Regions from separate parts of the Cytobacillus spartinae genome, predicted to be linked through region 2. Evidence: riboswitches for the same ligand, from Rfam matches in the RefSeq annotation. Region 2 holds a riboswitch; the other holds the start of a gene.
The links. Region 2 has a riboswitch for S-adenosylmethionine ahead of ACFYKX_RS17090 (O-acetylhomoserine aminocarboxypropyltransferase/cysteine synthase family protein). Riboswitches for the same ligand answer to the same signal wherever they lie in the genome.
Positions count from the first base shown of each region.

Region 1 (15,489 bases), on a different contig from region 2:
TGTACACATTGTTGCGACTCGGTTAAAGCTGCTGTGGCTGCTTCCTGTACAGCTCCAAATAAGCTAACATAAAGATGGTCCTGAAGTAAATTAATTGCAGAAATAACACTTTCATTTCCAACGGCGAAACCAACACGCCAACCTGCCATATTATAGGTTTTGGATAAGGTATAAATTTCGATTCCAATATCCTTTGCCCCTTCGGTCTGCATAAAGCTAATAGGCTTCTGTCCGTCAAAACCAATTGCACCATATGCAAAATCATGAACCACACAAATATCGTGCTGTTTAGCAAGTTTGACCGTTTTTTCAAAGAATTCATTGGTAGCCACTGCTCCAGTTGGATTGTTCGGGTAATTCAAAAACATTAGCTTACCCTTTTCCAATTCCTCAGAACTCAGTTCACTGTAGTCAGGTAAAAAGTCATTTTCTTCTTTTAACGGCATCGTAATCATTTCCGCTTTAGCAAGTGCCACACCTGACCAATAATCAGGATAGCCTGGATCAGGGACAAATACACTTTCTCCTGGATTTAACAAACATTGTGGGATTTCTACTAGACCCGCTTTTCCGCCAAAGAGAATGGCTACCTCTTTGTCAGGATCAATGGTAACTCCGTATTCACGTTGATAAAATTGAGCAGCACCCTCTTTTAATGAGCGAAACCCCTGAAAGGGAGAATATTTATGATTAATAGGATTCTCTGCAGCCGACTGAAGTCTCTGTATGATATGTTCAGGTGTCGGTTGATCTGGATTGCCTTGTCCTAAATTAATGACATCAAAGCCCTCTTGAATGGATTGATTAACCTTCATAACAAGGGAAGCGAAAAACTGTTTTGGAAGAGATTTTAATAAATCCGATTGAGGATAAACTTTCATTTTTCCACCTGCTTTAATATTTTCATTTTTTAAAAATTTTTGTTGAAAAACTAGTCACAAAGATATAACGTATTTGACAGATTGTAAAGCATTTATTTAATATTTTTACTTATGAGGTGATGACTGTGTCAATCAAAATATCATGTATACAAATGGATATTGCCTTTGGCTTGCTCGAGAAGAATTTTGAAAAAGCTAATCATTTAATGGAAAAAGCAATGGAACATCGTCCTAATATAATTGTTTTGCCTGAGTTATGGACAACTGGATATGATTTAACAAGACTAGATGAGCTTGCAGACGAATATGCTGAAAAGAGTCTAACATTCTTGAAAGAAAAAGCAAAGCAATTTCAAGTCCATTTAGTTGGTGGATCTGTAGCAAACAAGACAGACGAAGGAGTATTTAACACCCTGTTGGTAATCGATAAAAATGGGGAGCTCGTCCATCAGTATAGTAAGTTGCATCTTTTTAAATTGATGGATGAGCATCTATATCTTTCAGCTGGGAAAGAAAAAGGATTATTTACACTTGATAACCAGTTCTTTGCTGGGATGATTTGTTATGATATCCGTTTCCCAGAATGGATACGTTCGCATACAACAGAAGGAGCAGAGACACTATTTGTTGTGGCTGAATGGCCCCTAGCAAGGCTTTCTCATTGGCGTTCCCTATTAATTGCAAGAGCCATTGAAAACCAATGCTATGTGATTGCTTGCAACCGCTCAGGAGCAGATCCAAACAATGTGTTTGCTGGTCATTCGATGATCATTGATCCTTGGGGTGATGTTGTAGCAGAGGCTAGTGAAGCTGAAGAGATTTTGACAGGAGAAATTGACTTGGAAAAGGTGAAAGAAGTAAGAAGTATGATACCGATATTTGCCGACAGACGTCCGGAATTGTATTAGGTTAATTTATAAAAACGTATTGACAAGAATAATGATTTGTTGTTATGATTCTCATCAGTGAATATTTTCTGAAAATTAATTTTTCTCTTATCAAGAGCTGGCAGAGGGATTTGGCCCGATGAAGCCCAGCAACCGACCGTAATTCCATTGTGAGATGGGGCGATATTTGTTCGCCGGATTTTATCCGTAAGGCACGGTGCTAATTCCACCAGATTTATTCTGGGCAGATAAGAGGTGCGAAGTCTAAGCTTCAAGCCTCTTTCAAATGAGAAAGAGGCTTTTCTTATGGGGAAGCCTCCAATTAGGAGGAGTTTAAAATGACATTACAACAAAAACAACAGCAACAAACATATGAGCCTTTAACTGAAAGTACAGCAATCGAATTAGCTAAGAAACTAAACTTATTTTCTGATCAGGCAGTCTTACAAAGTACAGAGATTGGTGATGGTAATTTAAATCTCGTATTTAGAATTGTGGACCAAGAAAATAATCAAAGTGTGATTATTAAACAAGCCCTTCCTTATGCAAAGGTAGTAGGTGAAAGTTGGCCGTTAACATTAAAGCGGGCAACCATTGAGTCAGATGCACTAAAAATATTTAAGGATATTGCGCCTGATTTTGTACCAGAAGTTTACTTTGCTGACGAAGAACTGGCTATAACCGTTATGGAGGATCTATCTCACCTTATTATTGCTAGAACAGGTTTCATTCAAGGAAATGATTATCCACTGCTATCAGCACACCTTGGAAAATACTTAGCAAGAACATTGTTTTTGACTTCCGATTTTGGGTTAAAGCCTGCCAAGAAAAAAGAATTAGTAGGGCAATTTATTAATCCGGAGCTTTGTAAAATTACAGAGGACCTTATTTTTACAGATCCTTTCTTCGATGCACCTACAAATAATTTCGAACAGGAACTCTTAAAAGAAGTTAACCAAATATGGAACGACCAACAGCTTAAGTTTCAGGTTGCCCTTTTAAAGAAAAGCTTCTTAACGGATTCTGAAGCGCTATTACACGGTGACCTTCATACAGGAAGTATCTTTGTATCCGAAGAAGAGACGAAGGTAATTGATCCTGAGTTTGCTTATTTTGGCCCAATCGGCTTTGATCTAGGTCAAGTAATCGCGAACTTACTATTCCAAGCGATTGCTAATTCGGAAAAACGCGAAGTGATTTATAATCATATTGAAGTGTTTTGGACTACGTTTGTTAAAGATTATGAGGCTCTATGGAACAGCCAAAATGAAGAGCCACTAGCTACAACAGAAGGATATTTGTCTTTCCTTCTAGAGAAAGCATTAAAGGACGCTATCGGCTTTGCTGGATGTGAACTTATCCGCAGAACGATCGGTCTTGCACATGTAGCGGATTTAGATGGAATTCAAGATGACACAGAACGTATAGAAGCAAAAAGAACAACGTTATCAATTGGTCGTGAACTAATCGTGAATAGAAACCAATTTACATCGATTCAACAGCTATTAAGTAGCTTATAACAAATTACAGGTATCTTCTATATTGGAAGATGCCTTTCCTTTTTCAACCACATTTATATAAGCACTTCCCTTAGGGAGGTTAGTTCACATGCTCCAGGGAGTACACTCCATACTCCCGTGGTGTATGAAAGCCTAGTTTTTCTGCCAGTTTAATAGATCCTACATTTTTAATGTCACAGTCCCAACGGGGTAGGATGAACCAGTTATGTTGTTTCGCGAATTCACATATACGTCCCCGTCTATAAAGTGATCAAGTACTGAATAGGCAAATGTAGGGGTGAAAGGAAGTTCCTCTAAAAAACTTTGTATAAAGGAATAATCACTTAAAGCTAACTTTTCCACTTTTAACCCTCGCTCTTTGCCCAAAATTCTTCAGGGTTTAATTCGTAGATCCCATTTTCTCTATACATATATTGATTAATGATAAACTCCCTTCGGATGGTTGCATAGTCCTCATGGAATTGCTTTATATATTCGTTTAACTCTTTCTCCTCGTACTTTTTCCCCATCTTTAATCCACGGATGATGTATTCAAATACAATTAATTTCTTCTTCCTTTGTGCAGGGATATTTTTTAACTTACCTTCTTTAAAAAAGTTATCAATTACCTTTTGTCGTTCAACAATCGATTTCTCCATATTATCTTTCTCCCCTTCTTTTTTCTCAATAAGTTCCATAAGGACACTAGCTTGTTGCCTAATAACCGAGGTATTTAAATGAAAATATAGTGTGTTCTTATCTCGTCTATCGTAAACGACGTTAATATCTCTTAGCTTATTTAAGTGATGGGTAATGGTTGGCGGTGTTAATCCTAGTTTTCCAGCAATTGCTTGACCATGAAGTGGCCCTTTTGCTAATAGAGCAATGATTCGAATCCTTGTTGGATCCCCTAAGGTTTTGTGAAAAGAAACTAAACGATTTAGTTGCATAACCGACTCCTCAATTCGATATTTATCTAATTAGATTTATATCAAATTAATTAATGTGTGTCAATGATGGCTTAGGTTTCTGCTTACTATTTAGAAATTAGGCACAAAAATACCACCTTCATGATAAAAGGTGGTTAAATATCTACCTTGGTTATAGGGTTACTCCCTCTATTTCTAATAGCTTTTCTTTAATATCAATTTTGTTACCTGCATACCCGGTAAGTGATTGATTTTTCCCGATAACACGGTGACACGGAATCACGATCGGGAGTTTATTGGCTTTATTGGCTAAACCTACTGCCCTTACTGCTTTTATGTTGTTAATGGAATGGGCAACATCTTGGTAGCTTCTCGTTTGTCCGTAGGGAATTGCTCTCAATACATTCCAAACAGACATTTGAAAATCCGTGCCATCATATTCGATTGGTACGTCAAACTCCAATCTTTTTCCTAAGAAGTACTCCTCTAGCTGCTGTATCACCCTTTTTAGTATTGGGTGCTGGGATTGAGGATTCTCACCCTTTAAAGTAGCTTCTTTTTTTAAGAAGTCTTCTTCATTCAGATAAATAGCAACTAACTTTTCATTTTGACTGACAATATGTAATTCACCTATTGGGGAATCAAATTTCGTATATTCTCTTTTATCCACTCACTTGTTCCCCTTTTTTAAAGGTAAGTAAATATTAAATGTCGTACCAACACCTAATTCACTTTCTACTTGGATATTCCCCTCATGCTCTTCAACAATCTTATATGTGACCATTAAGCCTAAGCCTGTGCCTCTTTCCTTTGTAGTGTAAAAAGGCTCCCCTAACCTCTTAAGCTTTTCATCAGGAATACCACTACCTTCATCCCTGATCGAGATATGAACTTTATGGTCATCCGTTTCTTTCATGATAATCGTGATAATTCCCCCTGTGGGCATAACCTCGATTGCGTTTTTTATAATATTGATAAAAACTTTCTTCAACTGATTTGGTTCGCAATAAATAGAAGGGATTTCATTTCCAAGAACCATGTTAAATTGAACATTATGCAATACGGCTTGAGCACTAAGTAGATCCACTGTTTCTTGCATAATTTTAGCCACATCTTTTTCCACAAACATGACGGCCTGAGGCTTCGCTAAGATTAAGAATTCATTAATAATGGAGTCAATTCGATTCAGTTCTGTTGTAATAACGGAAAAGTACATCGAATGCTCCTCTTTAAATGAGTCTTCTAGTAATTGAATAAACCCCTTTAAAGCAGTCATTGGATTACGAATTTCATGAGCGATTCCCGCTGCTAACTGACCAATGACATTTAATGTATCAGATTTTCGAAGCTGTTCCTCCATATTAAGCTTATCTGTTATATCCTTAAATACAGTAAGGCTGATATTTAATAGAACATTATGCTTACTGGAAAACTCGAAATATTTTACATTACCTGATTCTAACCTCAGCGGTAATATGCCCTTTATCTGACCGTTTTCTAACAGAACTTTCCTCTTTGCATAAATTTCATCCTCAACTACATTTGAGTATTTTAAAAAGTTAAAGAATGATTTGCCTACTATATCATTTTTTGAAAGCTCAAGCATTCTCAAGCCGGATTCATTTATATCTATGATTTCCGATTTATCGTTCCATAGTAGAATCCCTTCAAGAGCTCCTTCAAAGATATTTCTAAACTTTCGTTCACTATGACGAAGCTCTTCTTCCATTCTATATCTTTCTGTAACATTTCGCAGAATGATTATATTGTTTCCATCCACTGCATTTAATTTTGACGTAAATTCTAGAATCTTATTTTGGCCATTAGGCATTAAAAATAATAACTGATCTCGTACAGATCCAGTACTCTTTAGGGTGTTCACTATTTTATAATACTTCTCGTCTTTTAAGGGAACAAACTCATCGAGTTTTCTTGTTTTCAGTTCATCTAGATGACATTCAAATATTTTACATGCAGAGTCATTTGCATCTATCACTTGGCCATCATTGTCCCAAAAAACAATTGCATCAAGCGCTTCTACGAATAAGTCTTTATATAGTTCTGAGTTTTTCTTGACCTTCTGCTCTAGTACATTTTTCTCGGTTACATTTCTTAATATGGTTATGTATAAGTTACTATCTATTAATTTATTTGCTATAAGATCAAAATACAGGGTATTATCACCGTTTAGCAAAGGAAGGTTCCCTTTAGCCTCATTTTTCCGGCTTAAAATTTCCATGATTTTCTTAACCTTATATTGTCTGTCCTTAGGTATATGAGACTCTAAGTTAGACTGAATTAAGTCATAGCGGTCTATACCAAGCACTTCACAAATAGAGTCATTCACATCTATAATGATTCCGTTCTGGTCAAATATTATGATCCCGTCAGAAATAGAAGAAAAGATATTACTTAATTTATATTCTCTATTTATTTCATCTTTACAGTTCTTCTTATGATCACTGTCAATAGTAGGCTTCACATTAAACCCCCTTTTGGGATATTACATATGGCTGTTTCCGCATAGATTCTAGCTATACGTATATCGTCTCCAAAACGGATTCTATGCTGTTTCGTGGCATCTTTCCTCCCAAAATAAAGAAAACAGCACCATAATTCGTTCAAAAGCAATTTTAAAGTATTTAGATAGCACCAAAGTTTACGAAAAGAGCCTTACATATAAACAAATTCTACATTATTTGGCAAATCCCTTTCAATATGAGTATAATACCAGTACTTTTTATCTAGTAAATTAAACATATGGAATTTTCTAATAGATTTACCTTGTTTAAGAGGAAATTGAATTTTAAAAAAGTGGACTAGAGATACTCCTTTTAATCTAGAATAAAATCTAGTTAACAGGATATAATCTCTGCCCACTATTAATACTTTACAATTTAAACTTTGAAATCATAGAATTCATTTGCTCTGCAAGCTCGGATAACGAGTGAGCACTATTTGAAATTTCTTCCATCGAATTATTCGTTTGAAGAACGGACGCACTTGCTTGTTCAATACCTGCTGCAGATTCTTCCGATACAGACGCGATATTCTCAATACTGTTATTCATTTGAGCGGATCCTTCAGAAACCTCTTGAAGACTAGTCGAAATATCATTTACACTCTTCGTCATTAAATTAACAGCACTGTAAATCTTTTGGAACGTTTCTCCAGTGACTCTGATTTGATCCGTACCTTCCTCAACTTGCTCATACCCATTTTGTAAAGAAGAAACGACTTCGTTTGATTCTATTTGGATACCTTTTACAATATTCGTAATGTCAGACACTGAGTGAGAGACCTGTTCTGCCAGTTTTCTAACTTCGTCCGCAACTACTGCAAAGCCTCTACCATGTTCGCCCGCACGTGCAGCTTCGATTGCTGCATTTAATGCTAGTAAGTTCGTTTGAGCCGCAATATCCTGAATAACCTGAACAAGGGTAGAAATTTCTTTCGTACGGTCGTCTAGGCCCTTAACTTTTTGTACGGAACCTTTCATAATATCATTAATTCTTACCATTTGGTTTTGTGATTGTTTCATTAAAGTGTCGCCTTGTTTCGTTAAATCTAGTACTTCATCTGAAGCCTCTTTAATGACCAAACCACTCTCGTTTGCCGAATCTACCTTTTGTAGATAATCTTCCATCATCATCGCTAATGTTGAAGAAGAATTAGCCTGCTCCTCTGCACCTCCAGATAGCTCCTGCATCGTTGAAGCAACCTGTTGACTAGCAGCTTTTACTTCATTTGCTGATTGATTTAGGAAATCACTTCTATTTGATACATCATTAGAAACAGCTAAAATTTCTTGAATCATCGCTTGAAGCTTTTCTTTCATAGAATTTGTAGCTTTACTCAATTCAGCAATTTCATCTTTTCCATTGTAGGATACTAATTCTACATTCAAATTCCCTGCGGAAATTTCATTCGATACTCTTACGATTTCACTTAATTTATTTGAGATGATTTTACCGATTAATAGAATACAAGCAATTCCTAGAAAAGCCGAAACTACAATGGAGACAACTAGAACAATTGTTGCTGTTACTAAACTAGATTTCGCTGCCTGAACTGCACTACTTTGTTCTTCCTTTAAAGAATTTCTAAGTTGATCAATTCTTAAGACGGTTTGGTAAACAATGTTATCTACTTGTAATTTACCTAGTTTAAACTTATACTCATTTCCAGCTTCCATTTCAGGAATAATAACGTCTTTAAATACAGCTGAGATCTTCTTGTCATTTTCATCGATCTGTTCAAATAATAGCTTTGATTCTTTAGTAGTTAGCATCGGTTGGATTTGTTGTTTTAATTCATCGAAGCTAGCAGAAATATCATCGATTTGGTCCATATAACGTGGTTTTTCATCAATAATATATGTACCTATCATACTCCCTTTTTGGTGGAACATCGCTGAAGCTTCTGTAATTAGTAGAGCTTTTTCACTAGACTCTTGCATAACATCCATTTTGTTATTAGCTACAGTTAAAAGAGAGAAAGTAATAAGTGAAGATATCGTAAACAATCCGATAGTTACAAATAGGGCAACCCCATACTTTTGACCTAATTTTAAGTTTTGCCAAAGTTTGAAATTGGTTAGCTTATTAAAAAACTTCCAATCTCTTTTGGTACCTTTGTTTTTCTTTACTTTTGGTTGCTTAATTTTCTTCTCTTTTTTACTAAATAATTTCTTGACCCCGTTCACCCTTCTTCCTCCTTATGTAAAAAATATTGTCGAAAGTGATAGTAAATTATGAATAAATAAAACTTTTTTACTAGATTCTTTTATTATAATAAAAAAATTATTACTTTTGAAGAAATAGTTTCCAACATTCTTAATGTATTTTTATGTAAAAAAGCAAAGTGCATAAAATACACTTTGCTCGAAGTTATAGTAACATATCGTTATTTACGCTAATTTCTTAGGATAACCATGTATTTATAATAACTAGTTTATGACTTACTACCCCTTCGATTTTACAAATACTTTTTTCCTATAGTTCTATAAGAAGGGGGTTTCATGCCTTGCTTTTAGTCGGTTCCACCTTTTTTCTACTTCATTCTCAAAATCCAATAACATTTCCTTATTTTCTTCTTTTAATAGATGCTTCGTTTTCCCCATAAATTTTAGCCAATCCGATAGAGGAATTCTCTTATTCTTATTTTCCGGATCATAAGTAATCGTCGTTTCACCTTGTTCAACTTCATAGAGTGGGAAGAAACAAGAATTTACTGCTGCCTCCATGATCGTTTGACCATAGCGGTCCTCAGATTTCCAGTTTAGTGGACAAGTTATTAATATTTTTCCATAAACGGTACCTACATTTTGTGCATACCATTGTGCTTTAGCGGCCTTCTTGATTAAGTCCTGAGGGAACGCCTCTGATCCTGTAAACACATACGGGATGTTCGTTGACGCCATGATTTGTGCTGTATCTTTATGGTGGAACGCTTTTCCTTGTTGTGCCTTACCGACATTTGTTGTACTTGTCATATGACCTAGTGGTGTAGAATATGACATCTGTGATCCTGTGTTCATATATCCTTCATTATCGTACTCTAGCATGATGAGCTTATGATTTCGTAGAGCTGTTCCAATTGCAGAGCCCATTCCGATATCCATTCCCCCATCGCCTGTAATCATGACGAAAGTGGCATCTTCAGAGACATTAATTTCTCCCCGTCTTTTTAGTTCAAGGAATGCTTCTAAAGTGCCAGATAATGTAGCTGCTCCATTTTGGAATAAGTTGTGAATCATTGTTTGCTTATGAGATGAATAAGGGTATGAAGTCGTTACCACATAAGCACAGCCGGTTTGGAATAAAACGACAATATCTCCCTCAATCCCTTTAAAGAATAGTTCAAGTCCGGAGAAGATTCCGCACCCAGGACATGCCCCGTGTCCAGATGCAAGACGTTTAGGCTTAGTTGTTAAGGCTCTTAAAGGAGGAATTTTCACTTTTAATTTATTGGTTTCCTCATCTAACGTTACATCAATTAGTCCAGACTTGTAGACGTCTCCATGTTGTGGTTCAATCACTGGGGCTAATACATGCTCTTGATTTCCCGGGACATGGCCATAGTAGTCAAAAGGCTTACCAGCATACCCTTTGTCCTTTGCCTCTAAAGCCATTTCAAAGAACTTTTCAGCATCATCTGCATAAAAGTCTTTACCACCCAAACCAAATACTCGACTTAACACGATAGTTTGATTCTCTTTATCTTCCTGCAATGCAGATTTTACTTCATGAGTTAAATTCGGACCATGTGCCCCATAAGAATCTGCTCGCTCTCCAACAAGCAATGCCTTCACATTTTTTAAGGCTTCACGAATTTCTTTTGCAGGGAATGGACGGATAATATTTGGACTGATTACCCCCGCTTTAATCCCTTTTTGTCGAAGCTGATCTACCACATCTTTTGCTGATTCAGCAGCAGAGTTTAATAAGAAGAGCGCCACCTCTGCATCTTCCATTCCATACAAATCTAATACTGGATATTCTCTACCAGAGATTTTCGCATACTCTTCCGCAACTTCCTTAAACACTTCACCTGCATTGTACATCGCTTCAGATTGCTGATAATGGTTGTTAATTAAATCGTTACCATCCATATGAGCACCAATCGTAACTGGTTTTTTAGGATCGCGCGCAAAATGATAATGAGTAGGGCACTCTCCTACAAACTGTTGAACGACATCTCTTTCTTTGAAATACTGTACCTTCCTCTTCTGGTGTGATGTAAAGAATCCATCATATGCAACAATAACAGGAAGACGAACCTTAGAGTGCTCAGCAATTTTTAATGCCATAATGTTCATATCATATACAGCCTGCGGAGTTCTCGCCGTCAAAATGACCCAGCCTGTGTTTAAAGCATAATAAAGGTCGGAGTGGTCACCACGAATATCCAAAGGACCACTGATGGATCTTGTTACTAGGTTCATGACCATTGGAAATCGTGTTCCCGATTGAACTGGTAATTGCTCAAGCATATACATTAATCCGTTCGCACTTGTTGCGTTAAAAACACGTGCACCGGTTGCCGCAGCACCATAACAAATACCTGCTGAACCATGTTCACCATCAGCAGCAATTAATGTGATATCATGGAGCCCGCGTGATTTCATTTGATCAAGATATTGTGCAACCTCCGTTGAAGGCGTGATAGGAAAATACCCCATTAGATGATAATTTATTTGTGCAGCTGCCATTGCAGCCATTTCATTACCTGATTCAAACGTTGTTAGTTGCTCAGGAACTACGTCTACTTTCAAATCTCTTTCCAGTGTAGCCATTATGAAATCCCTCCTGATACGTACGGAAAATGTTGCTTTACTCTGTTAGAATCAGCAAAGCCTATTGTTTCACGCAATTCACTTAATGCACTAGTTGGACATGCCTCTACACATTTTAGGCATCCTTTGCAATACTGATAATCAATGCCTTTTAAAAACATCTGCTTTCGACCACGTTTGTCTTCTCCTTCTTCCCAAACAAAACAATAGTCGGGGCAAACTGTGTCACAAGCAGCGCAATTAATGCATTGTTCTTGTTCAAATTGTGGAAGGAAGCCTTGACGAGATCCGCTTAAGTCCTTCAATACACTATTGGCCTGTGATGTTATGACTCCACCAATCTCTTGCGTTTCATACCCAAGCAAAGGGAGTGGTCTTATAAAAGATTTACCTATCGCATCAATCGGAGCTTCATATGACTTAAACTCCACTTCAAAATAACCTCTATCAAAAGTGCGAATATTCGGTTCGACTAGATGAGGATATTTTTTTTCAAATGTATTTCTTATTACATTTCTCATCGCATCAGGGTCTAAGAAGTCACAAATTCTAAAAAGTGCTCCAAGCATCGCTGTATTAACCTTTGTTTTTTCCTCGACTGCAATGGTTAGAGCATCAACAATCGCTAAAGTACCATATTGTATCTGTAAGTCATCTTTAATATCATCAAATTTTCTCGTTGAATTCACAAGGACGATTCCGTCAGGTGTTAATCCACTAACAACATCAACTGTTTTATACAATGCTTCATGAAATACTCCGATAACATGCGGCTGTTCAATCGGACTATGTGCACGGATTTCAACCTCTTTATCGCAGAAACGTACAAAGCTTTTAACTGGTGAACCTTTCTTCTCTGATCCATACGAAGAGAAGTTTGAACCATTTAAGTCAAGGCCAAGAACGCCTGCTTCAGCTAACATTTTCCCTGCTAAATTAGCTCCTAATCCACCGATGGATTCTAATCGTATTTCAAAAAAGCCTAGCTCATTCTTTCTAGGTAAAATTGACATACTTTTCCCCCTAAAATATATAGATTAGATTTTATCCTCTTAAAAAGGCCCCTAAAATCCCCTTGTTATATTTTATGTGAACGTTTTCTATTTCGCTGTGATAAAAATCATACACCCGCCAAAAAACTACTAAAACAGTTATTTCTCTTTGAGGAAACCTTATGTTTGTTAAAGAAAAATTTAAACAAACAATTATATAACAGGTGTTAAATTGTACTATAACAGGTTGTTAACCCCATGAAAACTCTCCAAGTAGTTTCCAAATAAAAGAAAAAAGACCTACCTTTAAAAGGCAGGTCTAAAAATCTAATCTTCTAAATATCTATTTATCTTCAACAACCACATAAGTAGCCTTAATAGGACCGTGAACACCCACAACCAGTATCATTTCAATGTCAGCTGAATTACTTGGCCCAGTAATAAAGTTTATACATGAAGCAATGTGTTCAGCGTTTTTTGCTTTCTCTCTGATGAGTCTTGCAGCTTGCGTCATTCTTGGTACAATACTGCTTTTAGGAATAATAATGATAGAAGTTGCTGGTAGAAAACTAACGGTTCTCCCTTTATTTTTATCACTAAAAAGAACCGCAGTTCCTGATTCCGCTAATGTTATATCACTAAATGTAATTCCTACATTAGCTTTCTCAGCTTTAACTATGTTTTCTTCCCCTTTAGTTGGATCCCAAACATGGACATCAAGCCCTTCTTGTGGCCATTCTTCATTGATAAGATCAGTAAGTCCGAAATCGTTAAAGCGTTCATCCCCCCAAGAAACAATTGGGCCACCGCCATAGGAATTAACTACATCTTTAATCGATGTTCTCAAATCTTTTGAATGGGTAAGAATCATATTGGTGTGTATGTTGGCACACTGTGTACGTAACACCTCTACTAAATCATCCTGTGTAGCATCTTTAAGCACTTCATCTTGGGGCGTGTGTTTCCATATAGGTCTATCAATCTTAGTTGGATGAACATCACGACCTAACCTGGAGGAAACCTGACTTAAGAATACTTCGCGATTGTGTATCGTTCCTTTCATTATTGGTCTCCTCCCTTTGGACGATTTTTGAACCAATCTCTGAATCTTTCTTTATTCGGGGCTGGAAACTCTCGGATTTCAGTCCATGCTTTTAATGGTCCAGGACCATTAGATATTTTATCCCCAACAGTAAAAGGATTCATTGCTGTTGGTGCTATTTTTGAGCCTAGATTATATAGTGAAGGTGATGCAGCGCCAAGACCAAATGCTTTCATGGCAAGCTTTTCAGATATTGGTGCCCGCCCTTCTTTTTCTACAATAACCTGTCTATGTTTATGAAGTAGTTCATGCAACGGAATTTTAACTGGACATGCCTCGGTACATGCCGCACACAATGTAGATGCATACGGTAATTCTTTGTAATCATCGTACCCTCCAAGTAATGGAGAAAGAACAGCCCCAATTGGACCTGAATAAATAGAACCGTATGAATGTCCCCCTACATGTCGATATACTGGACATACGTTGACACATGCAGCACATCGAATACATTGAAGGATAGACTGGAATTCACCGCCAAGGATTTTGGACCTGCCATTATCAACGATCACTAAATGGAATTCCTCAGGTCCATCAACATCACCTTCGTCCTTTGGTCCCGTTAAAACCGTGATATAACTAGTAAGCTTCTGCCCTACTGCACTTCTCGTAAGGAGACTCACTAGTACTTCCATTTCTTCAAATGTAGGAACTAATCTTTCCATTCCCATTACCGTAATTTGTGTTTTCGGTAAAGCTGTAACTAAATCAGCATTTCCCTCATTGGTTACTAGGGTAATAGACCCTGTCTCAGCAATTGCAAAATTACAACCTGTGATACCAACGTCAGCGGTCAAGTAATCTTGTCTGAGTCGTTCACGTGCATGAAGAGCAAGCTCTTCTGGCTTTTCCGTATTTTTATATTCGAGCTTTTCTTTAAATATATCACGAATTTGTTCCTTGTTTTTATGAAGAGCAGGGGCAATAATATGTGATGGCGGATCATGGTCATCAACTTGAAGGATGTACTCTCCTAAATCCGTTTCAATAACCTCACAGCCTACATCCTCTAAACAAGCATTCAAGCTAATTTCTTCCGTTACCATTGACTTTGATTTAACTACTTTTTTGGCATTCTTTTTCTCAATAACACTTTTTATATATTGGTTCGCTTCCTCAGCTGTTTGAGCAAAGAAAACATGACCACCACGCTTGCTTACATTCTCACTTAGTTCATATAAGTAATAATCTAAATTCTCTAAGACATGCTGCCTAATTTCTTCTCCGTGAGAACGCCATTCTTCCCAATTGCCTAACTCTTCGGCAGCATTTAAGCGGCGAGTATGAAGCCGTTCCTGAGCTCCAGAAACAGCCCCACGCATAAATGAATTATTTAGTCCTTTATCCACACGGGTATTGAATTTGTCCGTGCTAGTTTTCATCGCCATATGAACGATTCCTCCTTCTTATATTGTTCCTCGGAAGATTAACGGTTGTTTAGAACCTCTGCTATATGCAGGACTTTTATCGGTTTTCCCTTTCTCACAATACGTCCACCAATGTTCATTAAACAACCACCATCAGCACCTATTAAGAAGTCAGCCTCCGTTTCTTCAACATGCTGGACTTTTTCATCCACCATTTGCTCAGAGATTTGAGCCATTTTCACTGAAAACGTTCCTCCGAATCCACAACATTTTTCCTTTCCTGGTAGCTCAGTGAATTCCAGACCTTTAACATGACTTAAGAGTTTCATCGGTGCATCCTTAACACCTAGTAATCTCGTCATATGGCATGAAGTATGGTAGGTTGCCCTTCCATTAAATTTAGCACCAACATCCTCTACCTTTAACACATCCACAATAAATTGCGTTAATTCGTATGTTTTGTCAGCAAGAGCTTGAGCTTTCTGCTCCCACTCCTGATCCCCTTTAAAAATATGAGGATATTCCTTAAACATCG
Region 1 is NZ_JBIACK010000017.1:76,141-91,629, forward strand. It holds gene ACFYKX_RS23740 (pyridoxal phosphate-dependent aminotransferase) at 1-881, opposite strand, end outside; gene ACFYKX_RS23745 (carbon-nitrogen family hydrolase) at 1,001-1,789, shown strand; SAM riboswitch class I at 1,874-2,023, shown strand; gene mtnK (S-methyl-5-thioribose kinase) at 2,107-3,288, shown strand; gene ACFYKX_RS23755 (GNAT family N-acetyltransferase) at 3,368-3,517, opposite strand; gene ACFYKX_RS23760 (hypothetical protein) at 3,448-3,630, opposite strand; gene ACFYKX_RS23765 (DUF2087 domain-containing protein) at 3,633-4,217, opposite strand; gene ACFYKX_RS23770 (methylated-DNA--[protein]-cysteine S-methyltransferase) at 4,369-4,866, opposite strand; gene ACFYKX_RS23775 (PAS domain S-box protein) at 4,867-6,678, opposite strand; gene ACFYKX_RS23780 (methyl-accepting chemotaxis protein) at 7,087-8,901, opposite strand; gene ACFYKX_RS23785 (thiamine pyrophosphate-dependent enzyme) at 9,199-11,493, opposite strand; gene ACFYKX_RS23790 (2-oxoacid:acceptor oxidoreductase family protein) at 11,493-12,506, opposite strand; gene ACFYKX_RS23795 (LutC/YkgG family protein) at 12,829-13,548, opposite strand; gene ACFYKX_RS23800 (LutB/LldF family L-lactate oxidation iron-sulfur protein) at 13,548-14,975, opposite strand; gene ACFYKX_RS23805 ((Fe-S)-binding protein) at 15,014-15,489, opposite strand, start outside.
Region 1: another riboswitch for S-adenosylmethionine. It lies ahead of mtnK (S-methyl-5-thioribose kinase); the one in region 2 lies ahead of ACFYKX_RS17090 (O-acetylhomoserine aminocarboxypropyltransferase/cysteine synthase family protein).

Region 2 (15,489 bases):
AGAGAAATCGTACCATCTTCCTGAAGGTCTACATACTTAAGTATTGCACCAGTTGCTCTCGCAATTTGCTGCCATGGAATTACATTTGCATGGTGTTCCATGTATGAAATAACGATTTCATCACCTTCGCGAAGGTTCGCGCGAGCATAACTTTGCGCAACTGTATTTAGTGCAGTTGTTGCACCTCGAGTAAAGATAATTTCTTCAGTTGATTTAGCGTTAATAAACTTTCTTACTTTCTCTCTAGCTCCTTCGTAGCCATCTGTAGCTTTTGTACCTAGAGTATGAACACCACGGTGAACATTAGAGTTGTATTCGCGGTAGTACTTATCAAGAGCTTCAATTACTTGAACTGGCTTTTGAGAAGTCGCAGCACTGTCTAAATAAACGAGTGGTTTCCCGTTTACTTCCTGATCAAGAATCGGAAAGTATTGACGAATATCTTTGATATTCATTATTTTACTTTCCTTTCAATCACTTCAACTAGTTGCTTTTTAACTCCTTCAATTGGAAGTTCATTAACTACTGGTGCTAAGAATCCGTGAATAACTAGACGTTCTGCTTCACTTTGTGGAATTCCACGACTCATTAGATAGTAAAGCTGTAATGGATCAACACGTCCCACTGATGCAGCGTGTCCAGCTGTTACATCATCTTCATCAATTAGAAGAATTGGGTTGGCATCTCCACGAGCTTTTTCACTTAACATAAGAACACGTGACTCTTGCTCAGCATTTGATTTTGAAGCACCATGCTCAATTTTACCGATCCCATTAAAGATGGAAGAAGCGCTATCCTTCATAACACCATGCTTTAAGATATAGCCTTCGCTGTTCTTTCCAAAGTGGACAACTTTTGTTGTGAAGTTTTGAATTTGCTCTCCACGACCAACAACAACTGTCTTTGTATCACCTAAAGAGCCATCACCCATTAAGTTTGTTACATTTTCAGAAATGGTGTTTCCATCATTCATTAAACCTAGTGCCCATTCAATACGTGCATGTCTACCTGCAACACCTCGACGGTTCACATATGTTGTTGTACCTTTTGCGAGTGTGTCCACTGCACCATATTGTACTCGAGCATTGTCATTAGCAATTACTTCTGAAACAATATTAAAAATACTGTTCGCAGAGTCAACCGTTGAAATATAGTTTTCTACATACGTAACAGCTGAATTTGCTTCTGCTACGACTAATACATGGTTAAACACGTTCGCTTCTGCATCGTCATGAATAAATACAGCTTGAATTGGGTTTGTCAGTTCAACGTTTTTCGGTACGTATAAGAACATTCCACCGTTGACTAACGCTGCATGTAGAGCTGTTAATTTATGCTCATAAGGTTTTACGCCATCCTTCATAAAATACTTTTGAAGAAGGTCCCCGTGCTCACGAGCAGCTGTAAACATATCAACAAATACGACGCCTTTTTCTTGAAGCTCTGCAGAAACAGAAAGAATCGTAGGGCGGTTATTACGTTGAATATATAAATTTTGATCACTTGAATCGGCGTTAATAAGAGATCTAACTTCTTCAGGAAGATCATTTAACGTTCCATAATCATCACTTTTTACAATATGTTTATCAAATTGAGTGAAATTCCACTTATCAATTTTTGTTTTATCTGGTTTTGGAAGCGGCAATGTCTCAACATTTGCAAGCGCTTCTAAACGGAGCTCTGTTAACCAAGCTGGCTCGCCCATTTCTTTCGAAAAAGAGCTAACATACTCCTTATCAAATGGTAATTTTGTTTCAGTAGTCATACTTGATCCTCCTAACGCTTACGCTTCTTGGCCAACTGTTTCGTCTTCAATACCTAGTTCTTTCTTGATCCAATCGTAGCCTTCTGCTTCTAATCTTTGTGCAAGCTCTGGTCCACCTGATTTTACAATGCGGCCTTGCATCATAACGTGAACATGGTCAGGAGTAATGTAGTTTAAAAGACGTTGATAGTGAGTGATAATTAAGCATCCAAAGTCTTCTCCACGCATTTCGTTGATTCCTTTAGAAACTACTTTTAACGCATCAATATCAAGTCCAGAGTCGATTTCATCCAGAATAGCAATTTTCGGCTCAATCATCATTAACTGAAGGATTTCGTTACGTTTTTTCTCTCCACCAGAGAAACCTTCATTTAAATAGCGTTGTGCCATATCTTGATCCATTTCTAAGAAGTCCATTTTTTCATCCATTTTACGGATAAATTTCATTAATGAAATTTCATTTCCTTCTTCTAAACGGCTGTTAATAGCTGAACGTAAGAAGTCTGCGTTTGTAACCCCACTAATTTCACTTGGGTACTGCATAGCTAAGAATAGACCAGCACGAGCACGCTCATCTACTTCCATCTCAAGTACATCTTCACCGTCTAAATAGACGCTTCCGCTTGTCACTTCGTATTTAGGGTGACCCATAATAGCTGAAGATAAGGTTGATTTACCGGTACCATTAGGTCCCATGATTGCGTGGATTTCTCCACCTTTAATCTCAAGGTTAACACCTTTTAATATTTCTTTATCTTCAATTTTTACATGAAGATCTTTAATTGATAATGTAGATCCTGCCATAATTATACCTCCATAATTAAAAGAAAGTTTGTATCTTGTTGGCAAATAGCCAAAAACAATTCTCACTTTATTCTCATTACAATCTTATAACAAATGAAAAATGATAGCAACTCTTATACAGTGATAACCTATCTTTATGTATTTTTAATTACTCTAATGAAACCGCATGAATTCTAAGTATTTTGAATTCATTGAGCAAAAATGGTTTAAAGTGGCTAAAACATGTCCTATATATTTTTTCCTTCATTTTTCTTTATATGTATTCATATGTAATTGAGAATGACCATACCATTTTCCCATTGTTTGAAGAAAAGTGCAAGCGACTCGCCCAGCCTTGACAAGCAAATGTTCTTCGGCGGGAAAAGTCCGCTTTTTGACTTTTTTTGTAAAAGGTTATTTGACCTTGAGGGGCTAGTCGCTGGAACTAGACAAAGAAAAGTGCAAGGTGCATGCTTAGTACTCATATTACCACCATTCAATATTTTAAATTGAATCTTGCCCTTGAGGAGTGTTCTAACTCACACTTGCAAAAAAATGCGATGATAGTAAGAACCTTTTTTGTGAATTCTAACTTTAAGAAATACGGTAACTTAGGATATCAAGTTGGGTTTGTTAGTAGTTGGCACCCAGACTATAGAAGCGTGTCATTTCTATTTCTCTTCGGAAGTCATACCAACTTCTGACTATGGATGAATGTATATTTACAATCCTGTCAGAAGTCAGGCATTCTTCTGACTATAGGGGCCTGGATTTTATACTATCCTGTCAGAAGTTAGAGCAACTTCTGACAATGGAAGCCCTGGATTTTTACTTCCTGTCAGAAGTTAGAGCATCTTCTGACTATGGAAGCTCTGGACCTTTACTTCCTGTCAGAAGTTAGAGCATCTTCTGACTCTAGAGACCTGGATTTCTTCTCTCCTGTCAGAAGTCACACCATCTTCTGAATCTAGATGCCTGGATCTTTACTCTCCTGTCAGAAGTCACACCATCTTCTGACTCTAGATACCTGGATTTTCACTCTCCTGTCAGAAGGCATACCATCTTCTGACTATAGAGACCTGGATTTTCACTCTCCTGTCAGAAGTCATACCATCTCCTGACTCTAGTTGCCTGGATTTCTTCTCTCCTGTCAGAAATCACACCATCTTCTGACTCTAGTTGCCTGGATTTCTACTCTCCTGTCAGAAGTCACACCTTCTTCTGACTATAGATGCCTAGATTTCTACTCCCCTGTCAGAAGTCACACCATCTTCTGACTCTAGATGCCTGGATTTCTACTCTCCTGTCAGAAGTCAGGTCTTCTTCTGACTCCAGAAGCCTTAATTTTATTTTCCTGTCAGAGGCCAGTCCTCCTTCAAAAGAACACTCTATACATAAAAGAAACCAGTGCCATCTGACACCGGTTCTACTTTTGCTATTATGAATGAACTCTTCGATCAAGATCTGCAATCATTCGTTGACTTTTTATATAGTTTCTTTGGCGTTTTTCTTCAATTTTCATTCTTACCTCATGTTTAAGACTATACAAGGCATAACCAACCCCATGAGCACTGTGCATTGCTTTTTCCATTTCACTCGTATAATTCAGTTGCAATTGACTGATAACGAATCCTTCCTTTCGGTTATAATCGCTTTTAGCGACTTTTTTTAACACATCCCTATGTTAACATCTACAAAAAAAGTGCTCAAAGTCGAAAAAGGAGAGGAATAGACTATTTACTTGAGTGAAGCGCCGTACGGTAAGTTCAAGTCTTTTTTTCTTACTATTCAGCCAATTTGCTCTTAATACGTAGGAAGTACTCTTTTTTCGTGACAAAAAACCATAAAAAAATTTATCTTTATTGCTTAAGTTGATTAAGATCTTGAACGGCTTCTTGGACCAACGTAACTGCCTGGCTCATAGCAGCTCCTCCACCAAATGCTGCGGTAACACCTACAGCCTCGAGAATTTCTTCTTCAGATGCACCTTGGTCTAGGCATCCTTTTACATGATAAATAATACAGTACTCATCTTGAGCAAAAATGCTAATACCTAAGGCAATCAGGTGTTTTTCTTTTTGGGATAGAGAGCCTTCCTTAAAGCATGCCTCTGTAAAAGCATTATAATGGCGAGCAATTTCAGGCATTCTTTGTGTAAACGTCCCTAATCCTGCTTTATATTCATGAAGTGCCTCTTCTGTTGAATTCCTTGGTTCAAATTGATGTTCCATAGTGATCATCTCCAGTCTAAGTAATGTATTTACTTTCCCCTAAGAAATTACTCATATATGTATAACAGCTCATTGGTAATCTATAGGGTTTCAAAATCACCATATTGGGTGAAGTATCAACGTTAGTATGTTAATTTATAGAAAAAACTATTCTCATCAAAAACATGAAAAAGGGCGCTGAATATCAGCGCCCTACACATTTATTACTGTACAGAAAGAACTGCACCTTGGTATTTTTCTTGGATGAAGTTTTGAATTTCTTCAGATTTTAAAACCTCAACTAGAGTTTTAATCTCTTCACGATTTTCGTCTTCACTGCGAACAACGATTAGGTTAGCTGGAACAACATCATTGCCTTCAAAAGCAATTCCATCTTCCTTAATATTAATTCCACCCTCTAAAGCATAGTTCGTGTTGATCGCTACAGCATCGCCTTCGCCACTTTCAAAAGAAGATGCTAATAATCTTGCCTCAATTAGAGTTGAGAAATCTAAGTTCTTAGGATTTTCAACAATATCCTCAACTCTTGCATTAGCACCAACGCCTTCTTTAAGCTTAATCACACCTGCTTTTTCGAAGATAGGTAAAATACGACCGTGGTCACTAAAAGAATCACTCATGATAATTTTTGCACCATCTGGAAGATCAGCAAGACTGTCAAAATCTTTAGAGTAGATACCAATTGGCTCTTGGTGAATTTCACCTACACTTACAAAATCAAAATCTTTATTCTCCTCCATTTGTAGAGCAAGGTAGCCAGGAGTTTGGAAGTAGTTTGCATCAATTTCTTTATCTCTTAAAGCGATATTTGGTAAAACATAATCTGTAAATACTTCTACCTCTAAATCAATCCCTTTATCTTTAAGCAATGTTGCTGCTTCTTCAAGAACTTCAGCATGCGGGACAGCAGATGCGCCTACAACTAGTTTGACATTTCCTTCTTCACCGTTTGCTGAATCATCGTTAGCAGCACCGCCACAAGCAGATAGTACCAATGTAAGTAGTGCAATTATAAATACTGTTAGCTTCTTTTTCATTTGTGAAAATTCCTCCTGTTATCGTTTGTCTGTTTTTTTTGTAAAATAATCTCCAACAAGTTGGATGATAAAAACTAAGATTAAAATGGATACTGTTGCAACTAAAGTTACGAATGAATTATTGCGTTGGAAGCCCTCAAGGTAAGCAAAGTGACCTAATCCCCCTGCACCAATTACTCCAGCCATCGCGGTAAAACTAACCAGTGAAATAGCGGTAACGGTAATTCCTGATATTAACGCAGGCAATGACTCAGGAATTAAAACTTTAAAAATAATTTGACTGTGCTTTGCGCCCATAGATTGAGAAGCTTCAATGACACCTTTATCAATCTCTCTTAAAGCAATTTCAACCATACGAGCGTAAAATGGAGCTGCTCCGATAATTAAAGCAGGTAATGCAGCATTTGCTCCAAGCATCGATCCTACTAGATACTTTGTAAAAGGAATTAGTAAAACAATTAAAATGATGAATGGAATTGACCTAAATATATTCACAATCGCTGCGATGACGATGTTAATCGGTTTGTTTTCCCAAATGTTACCTTTATCAGTTAGAAAGAGTAATAATCCTAGCAGTAAGCCTAAAATAAAGGTGGCAATTACAGAAATTGATGTCATATAAATGGTTTCTTGTGTAGCTACGATTAATTTTTCCCATTTAATTCTTTCCATGAAATCAACCATTTGTCATCACCTCCACTCCAACTTGCTGGGAATGGATAAAATCAATTGCTTTTGAAACTTCGCTCTCTTCTCCGTCTAAGTGAATAAATAAAGTTCCATATGACCCATCTTGCGTTTGAGATATTTTCCCTTGCAAGATATTAACCGTCACATCGTAATGACGTATTAAGTTAGTAATGAGAGGCTGTTCTGCTGCTTCTCCTACAAACCCAAGTTGTACGACCTTACCATGCGGATATTGTTCTAATAGATGCCCCACTGTTTCTTTCGTTTCTTCTGGCTCTGTTACTTGCTGTACAAAGCGTTTTGTTATTTCTTGCTGAGGGTTCTTAAATACTTCTAGGACAGGCCCTAATTCAACAATCCTTGCATTTTCCATTACGGCTACTCTGTGACAAATTTTTCTGATGACATGCATTTCATGTGTGATAAGGACAATCGTTAATCCTAATTGTTTGTTAATATCAACAAGTAACTCCAATATAGAGTCAGTAGTCTGTGGATCTAATGCTGAGGTTGCTTCATCACAAAGTAACACCTTTGGGTTATTGGCAATCGCTCTTGCAATCCCTACCCTTTGCTTTTGACCACCACTTAATTGGGATGGATAGGCATCCTCACGTCCCTCTAGTCCTACGAGTTTAATAAGCTCATCGACTCTTTTTAATCTTTGAGTTTTATTAACCCCAGCAATCTCCAATGGGAAGGCGATATTTTCTCTAACGGTTCTAGACCAAAGTAAATTAAAGTGCTGAAAAATCATGCTAATTTCTTGTCTAGCTTTTCTTAGTTCACTGCCTCTAATTTTAGAAACCATCCGATTGGCAACTGTTACTGAACCTTCAGTAGGAATTTCTAGTCCGTTCAACATTCTAATTAGTGTACTTTTACCAGCTCCACTATAGCCAATTACTCCGAAGATCTCTCCTTCGGTTATTTCTAAATTCACTTCATCAACAGCAGTTACTTTCCCCTTTTTGGAAGGATAAATCTTCTTAACATCTTTAATTGAAATCATCTATTGTCACCCCTTTTACCCGATTTTTCGGATAAAACTACTCAGATATATAAACAAGACTTATTTATTAGCTTTAACTCCCTTAGGCATGTTATTCCCTTTTTTTATACTAAGAGTAACCATTTGGGTGTTTGTAAAAATAATAAAAGCCTTTCTGCAAATAAGCAGAAAGGCACAATATTTATCGTCCTTTCTCTCATCTGCCAAAGCATATGCTTTGTGTGAATTGGCACCATTTCAATCAACGTATGATTGACGGTTGCCGGGCTTCATAGGGCACTTCCCTCCACCTCTCTTGATAAGAGCAAAAAAGTCTTTATTAAGTTAATAGGTTAATTGAATAAGTAGTTTTATTCACGAGTGCTATCGTATCACGGATAAAATAGGGTGTCAACGATAATTATTAGAAAAATTTAAATAGAAAAAACTGGTTAAACGTTTGTGGTTAATGACACAGAACCGGTAGCGGCCTCAATGGCTTGCTCAAGATCTTCAATTAAATCTTCTACGTTTTCAATACCGACGGATAGACGAATTAAGTCTTCAGGCACTCCAGCCTTCTTTAGACCCTCACTGTCTAATTGCTGATGAGTTGTACTTGCCGGATGGATGATTAAACTTTTTGCATCCCCGACATTTGCAACATGAGCCCATAGCTTTAAGTTGTTAATTAAAGCTGCCCCTGCTTCTCTTCCACCTGCAATCCCAAATACAACAACAGCTCCTGCACCCTTAGGGAAATATTTTTCCGCAAGCTCTTTGTCTGGGTGTTTTTCATGTCCAGGGTATAAAATCCAGTTCACAGCAGGATGTCCTTCTAAATATTCGATAACTTTTTTAGTATTCGCTATATGTTCTTTCATTCTTACATGCAATGTCTCTAGCCCCAATGTAAATTGGAACGCATTTTGTGGACTTAAGGAAGGACCTAGGTCTCTCAATAACTGAACTCGCGCTTTAATGATGTATGCAACAGGCCCAAGGGCTTCACTATATACTAAATTGTTATAACTTGGATCTGGCGTAGTAAAGCCAGGGAATTTAGGTGAATTCCAATCGAATTTCCCACCGTCTACAATCACCCCACCAAGTGTCGTACCATTTCCTAGCAACCATTTTGTAGCTGAATGGATGACAATATCTGCCCCGTGCTCAATTGGTCGACAAAGATAAGGTGTTGCAAATGTATTGTCAATAATCAGAGGCACTCCTGCCTCGTGCGCTATTTCTGCTACTTTTTCTATATCTAGTACACGTAAACTAGGGTTTCCAATCGTCTCAGCAAAAACTGCTTTTGTTTTTTCCGTGATTGCTTCCTTAAAGTTTTCCGGGTCGGTTGAATCGACAAATTTAACCTTAATTCCGTACTTTGGAAGGGTGATTGCGAAAAGGTTATAGGTACCTCCATATAGATTAGATGCTGTAACAATCTCATCACCTGCCTCTGCTATGTTTAAAATAGCCAGTGTGATAGCAGCCATTCCACTTGATACTGCAAGTGCACCAACCCCACCTTCTAGAAGGGCAACCCTTTCTTCAAATACAGTTACTGTAGGATTATGAATTCGAGTGTATATGTAACCAGGTTCTTTTAGTCCAAAAAGGTTCGCAGCATGTTCGGTACTTTGAAATTGATAGGCATTATTTTGATAGATTGGGACTGCTCTCGCACCTGTTGTAGGGTCAGGACTTAGTCCACCATGCACACCTAATGTTTCTAAACGATAACTTTTCTTTTGTTCACTCATTTTCTCGTCTCTCCTTTTCAATTTATAAATGGTTTTACTATTCTAAAAAGAAGAGTTGAAAAAACCCCTCTTCATAAGAAGAGGGGTGTATACTCATCTCTTCTTATCTTCCAGAGCAAAGTTGCTCCGCTGGAATTAGCACCGTGTATCTTAACCGGTTGCCGGGCTTCGTAGGGCCAGTCCCTCCGCCTCTCTTGATAAGAACTATTAAGTTGATGTTTACCATGAGCCTAAATCTTGTATTGATAATATCATGGGCTTTTTAAAATAGTCAATATATTTTTTGAAATTTCTGATACATTAATTAGCATAGGAAATCTTTTCATACGGTTTTGATAATAAAAAGAGAGTTTCTAAATAAAGCGTTGTTCTGAAGTTAGTATTTACATGTAGGTTACCTAGATCAATGGCCTCACGAAGACGAATTTCCCCCATTAGCAAAGCACTTATATGCTTGTCTTCTCCAGTTATAGAGACAGCAGATTCATGGTCGATATGGTCTCTACATTCAATTACTCCGTCCTGAATACTTAAATAAAAAACTTCCTTATCGGTGTTTATTGCCAATTGAATTGATACCCCTTCAAAAAATCTAGCTAAATGTCCCCTATTATTTGCTTCTTGTACAAATGCTAAGAAGTGATCCTTCACAGACGTCCCCCCTGCTCAATTGTGACATTGGTGTGACAACTAAACGTTTATCGCTTCAGTTTGCAAATATCTACTTGATTCCTACAAAAATATCCTTTATATCTGCAAAAAAATAAAAAAACGTGCAAATATCTCTATGTGCCTATATGAAACGGTTATGATGTCAAGTAAGTAGCTATATAATATATTCCCTTTTTCCTTACTCAATCCTCTATCTTTTGTTCGACAAAATCATAGGAACAGTCAGAAAAAAAGACAATGCTTGGCATTGTCTTTCATTTCCCGAGAAATATGTCATTTATTTGGATGTTAACTCGCTTGTACAGTTGAAGTTGTCGGTTTAGGTCGGTTGATACTTTTAAATACGATAAAGAAGTAGATAGAACCCACCAAATATAGAGTGGCCGTTATCGTAAAGACATACGCATACCCCCAATATGAACCGTACATGAGTACAATTCCTGTCGAAACTGGCCCCATCAGAGCCCACCCTAAATTGAATACCATTTGGTTTACCGAATTGGCTAAACCTTTCATAGAATCACCAACTTTAGACATCATGAGCGACATCTGAATCGGATTTCCCGCATTCATTAGTGCTTGTCGGAATAAGAAGCCGATTGCTGCCAACCATATGCTTTCGGTATAGGCTGTTAATAACAAGAACGGCAAAGAAAGAAGTTGAAGGATTACAACAGCTTTTACCTCTCCAAATCGGCGCACCATCATAGGTCCAATAATCATGGCAAATGCTGTTGCTGCCTGACCAAGAGAAATAATGAATCCAATCAAAGAATTAGAAGCAGCAAATCGATCTGCAAAGTACAAGTTTAGGTAAGGGATAACCAACCCCGCACCAAAGCCAATAATTAACTGTGCAATAGCAAAAAAAGCGATTATTTTTAAACTATCACGATGGGTGTTAACTTTAGTTCTAAAAGGCACTTTAAGAGCCTTTTCACTTTTCTTTATTGCTTTCTTTTCATCAAAACGAAGTATAGGAAATATTCCTGCTAGAAAAATAATACTACCAATCATTAAAGTAAGTCGAATACTTACTAGTTCTGAAAAAAAGATGGAGAAAAAGTCAGTCATGAAGCCACCACTAAGGCTACCGATTACATTAGCGCCAGTCATAATGGCAAAATGAATACTAAACAAATGTACCCTTTGCTCGGGCTTTGAATTTTCAGCTAACCATGGAATCTTAGAAACTTGTAAAAAGGCGGTTGCAAGTCCAGTAGCAAAAGCAAATGTAACTAATAACCCTTGAACCTCGACCACACTTCTAAAGAGTAAAATAAAGCCTGCGACTAGACCACCAAATAGCATGGCGTTTTTTCTACCAATTCTGTCACTTAGTAAACCAGCAGGTATAAGGATGATAGCCGTTGCTAGTGCCGTCATGGATATAATTTGTCCATTAACCTGCTCCGAGTACCCTAATTCGCGTATATAAAAATTGTAAATAACCATAAAAATCCCTAAGCCTATTTGAGCAAGGACTGTTGCGTACATGGATAGCATAATATTTCGATTGTAACTTTTAATTTGAGCTGCCCATTCCCTATATATTGCCATTATGTAAACTCCTTAATATTTCGCATTTACAAATATTTCGTCACCCTAAATAATCATAATCTTATTTTAAAATAAAGTAAATATATAATTTTTTGACAACTTTAATTTCCCAAAAAAAATCAGACCCCTTTTTGAAAAGGTCTGATTAGGAAATACTTCTTATAGTCTCATATAAGTAGGGAACTGAATGAAAGGCGTAGATTTTTTGTTCAATATTTGAACCTCTAAAAATTAGAAGACACGGAACACTCTCAACAGACCACTTCTCGGCTAAGTCTGGAATATAATTTAGATCTATTTTTCTAAAAGTCATGTGTGGAGTAAGTTCTTGTACAATGGTTAACATTCTCCCCGCTACTTGACATGTGCCACACATGGGAGTGTATAAATATAAAACATTTATTCCTTCTTCCCCTAGCATTTCTTCTATATCTTTTTTGGAGCAGTCCTGCATGGTATCATCCTCGATCTAAAAACTGGGTATAAACGTCGATATTTGCACTTAAAAGTACTGTTGCCAGATGATTCTCTGGGGCCGTTGCAACCTCACGATACATTTTATCAATATATAAGTGTTCTGCTTCTGGAAACTCCCTGATAAACTGCTTTCGTAATTTTTCACCTGAATCGTCAGCATCCACTAATATATATACTTCTTTTCCATACAAAGTTTCGATTAACTCATCTAATTTAGTAATGCTAATCGTACCATTTGTACATATGATCTCAACATCTTCTTTAACAATCATAGCTACTTTCTTTTTATCAGATTTACCTTCTACAATAATTACTTTATCTACATTTGGTTCATTGAATTGATTCATTTTAATCACCCTATGAACGAGTTGTCTTTACTTACTTTATTCAATATTCGATTTAGTGGTGTTTAATTCCTTTAATATAGTTAATAAAATGGTTTTAAAGGAAGCTATTTGTATTTCACAAATTCAGGATTATTGATTAAAAAATAAACAGCGGTTTTAAGACCGCTGTCAACTAACACCAACCGCCTTCATCACAATCCGTATATCTTGGTTCTGGATCTGTGGGAGCAGTGACGTGCTGGTAGATCTTCTCTTGATTCCCTTCAAAATGATGATCCAACTCTATCTGACAACCAGTTGGGATGGTCATTTTACCGATTCGCTCATTCTCTAAGAATAATTCAATTTCCCCGTTTTTTAATTTACCCACTACTCGATCTGTAACATCTATCTTTTGTTGCTTTAAGCTCATGTTGGCACAGTCCTTTCATATACAGAATAAGAAGGTCTGTTTATAGCTTACCCAATAATGTTCAAAAAAACGAAAAAAAGCGCCCATATTGGACGCTGTTCTTTAATATTAGTCTTCTTTAATCATTTCTTCGTATTGTTCTGAAGTCATTAAGTTTTCCACTTCAGTCATATCGGAAACTTCAACTACAATCATCCATGCTTTTTCATATGGAGATTCATTAACAAATTCAGGGCTATCATTTAAATCTTCATTTATAGCAACTACTTTCCCACTAACTGGGGCATAAAGCTCAGAGACTGTTTTAACAGATTCAACGCTTCCAAATGGCTCGTTAGCTGTTATCTCATCGCCAACTTCAGGAAGCTCAACGAAAACGATATCTCCTAGTTCTGACTGTGCAAAGTCAGTAATCCCGATACGTACAGCTTCTCCTTCAACTTTTACCCACTCATGTTCTTTAGAATAACGTAAATCTTTTGGTGTGCTCATCGTAATCCCTCCATAAATTCATCAATATCTATGATCTTTTAATTGATCTCTAACAGTTTTTTGTAACTCATTTCCATGTGTTTGCATAATCTTCTTCTTTGAAACCAACTGTCACTTTATCTCCATCTGTTGCAATAGGACGTTTAATGAGCATCCCATCAGAAGATAGCAAATTTAGCAATTCATCTTCAGGAGCAGAACTAACTTTATCCTTTAACCCAAGTTCTCTGTATTTTTGGCCACTTGTATTGAAGAACTTTTTCAATTCTAACCCACTATTTTTATATAGTTGCTCAAGTTCATTCCGAGTAGGAGGATTTTCAACAATATGTACTTCTTGATACTCTACATTATGTTCGTCAAGCCATTTTTTCGCTTTTCGACATGTACCACATTTAGGGTACCAATAAAACGTTAATGCCATTATTCCACCATCCCAATTGTTATCTTATCCAAGTTTGCATAATATTTGCAATGCCTAATTGAATATTAACATAACAAATTTGAAAAACATAACATGAGTTATGATTTTTACTACCAAAATGAACATAGTTCATTATCTAATTCGACATTTTTGGCGCATTTCCTCTTTTAAAAGTTGTTCATTTTTAATAATGAGTAAAGCCCCCCTCAATAAATTGAAGGGAGCATATTTACTTTTACTATTATAGAACGTATTTTTCTGCTGCGATAATTCTGTCAGCAGCTTCACGTTTCTTCGCGATTACGTTGATTGGAGTGTGACGAGTAAATTTACGTAATGCAGACATCATCATACGTAAAGTGTCACCTTGTTCAACTGCAACTAAAGTTTCTTTAGCATGCGCTTCGATTTCGTTGAACGCTTCTTGACAGAAGATTTGAGTATAAAGAAGCTTTTGACTGCTCTTCTCTAAACCGTCTTTTGCAATTGCTTTTTCTGTACGTAATACAACAGATTCCATTGCATAAGCGTTTGATACGATATCAGCGATATTTGCAAATAACTCTTGCTCTTTTTCAATTGCTTTACCGTATTTTTGAACTGCTAAACCAGCTGCAAGTAAACCGATTTTCTTAGCGTTTTTAACTAGGTATTTTTCTTGTGCTAACGGCTCATCACCTGGCTCTTCAGGCATAAGCATCATTAGCTCTTCTTGAAGTGCTTGAGCTTTTTGGAATAATGGAAGTTCACCTTTGAATGCTTTACGTAGGTAAGTTCCAAGTACTAATAGACGGTTGATTTCGTTTGTACCTTCGAAGATACGGTTAATACGAGAATCACGGTATGCTCTTTCGATTGGATACTCTTGCATGAAGCCGTAACCACCGTGGATTTGAACACCTTCGTCGGTTACATAGTCTAATACTTCACTTGCAAAGAATTTATTTAATGAACACTCAATTGCATATTCTGCGATTGAATTTGCCACTAATTTAATGTCTTTTGCTTCTTCAAGAGAAAGTTGACCCATATTGTCTTCGTATAGACCAACAGTACGGTATACAGAAGTTTCAGCTGCATAGATCTTTGAAGCCATTGTTCCGAACTTTTCTTTTGTTAAGTTAAATTGAGAAATAGGTGTCTTGAATTGTTGACGACCGTTTGCATATTTAACTGTCATTTCGAATGCATTTTTAGATCCACCAACTGCTCCAATACCTAGCTTGTAACGCCCAATGTTTAGGATGTTAAACGCAATTACGTGACCTTTACCAAATTCACCTAGTAAGTTTTCCTTTGGAACCGCAACATCTTCAAGAATTAATGTACGAGTTGATGAGCTCTTAATACCCATTTTCTTTTCTTCTGCACCTGTAGAAACTCCTGCTAAGTCTCTATCAACGATGAATGCTGTGAAGTGCTCGCCATCTACTTTTGCGTAAACTACGAAAACATCAGCAAAACCAGCGTTTGTAATCCATTGTTTTTCACCGTTTAATACATAGTGAGTTCCTTCTGCATTTAATTTTGCAGTCGTTCTCGCACCTAGTGCATCTGAACCTGAACCTGGCTCAGTTAACGCGTAAGCAGCGATTTTTTCACCTGAAGCTAGAGCAGGTAAGTATTTTTTCTTTTGCTCTTCGTTACCGAATAAAACGATTGGTAGGGATCCAATTCCTACGTGTGCACCATGAGATAGTGAGAAACCACCTGAACCAGCCATTTTTTCTGTAATTAATGAAGAGCTGATTTTGTCTAATCCTAAACCTTCGTACTCCTCAGGAACGTCAGCACCTAGTAGACCAAGCTCTCCAGCTTCTTTTAAAAGCTTAACCGTAC
Region 2 is NZ_JBIACK010000009.1:64,144-79,632, reverse strand. It holds gene ACFYKX_RS17130 (cysteine desulfurase) at 1-455, opposite strand, end outside; gene sufD (Fe-S cluster assembly protein SufD) at 455-1,765, opposite strand; gene sufC (Fe-S cluster assembly ATPase SufC) at 1,784-2,569, opposite strand; gene ACFYKX_RS17115 (hypothetical protein) at 3,987-4,223, opposite strand; gene ACFYKX_RS17110 (carboxymuconolactone decarboxylase family protein) at 4,408-4,779, opposite strand; gene ACFYKX_RS17105 (MetQ/NlpA family ABC transporter substrate-binding protein) at 4,983-5,816, opposite strand; gene ACFYKX_RS17100 (methionine ABC transporter permease) at 5,835-6,500, opposite strand; gene ACFYKX_RS17095 (methionine ABC transporter ATP-binding protein) at 6,493-7,518, opposite strand; SAM riboswitch class I at 7,712-7,823, opposite strand; gene ACFYKX_RS17090 (O-acetylhomoserine aminocarboxypropyltransferase/cysteine synthase family protein) at 7,950-9,266, opposite strand; SAM riboswitch class I at 9,367-9,470, opposite strand; gene ACFYKX_RS17085 (SCP2 sterol-binding domain-containing protein) at 9,567-9,917, opposite strand; gene ACFYKX_RS17080 (MFS transporter) at 10,227-11,498, opposite strand; gene ACFYKX_RS17075 (thioredoxin family protein) at 11,644-11,952, opposite strand; gene ACFYKX_RS17070 (toprim domain-containing protein) at 11,957-12,322, opposite strand; gene ACFYKX_RS17065 (YusG family protein) at 12,495-12,734, opposite strand; gene gcvH (glycine cleavage system protein GcvH) at 12,843-13,226, opposite strand; gene ACFYKX_RS17055 (arsenate reductase family protein) at 13,294-13,650, opposite strand; gene ACFYKX_RS17050 (acyl-CoA dehydrogenase family protein) at 13,892-15,489, opposite strand, start outside.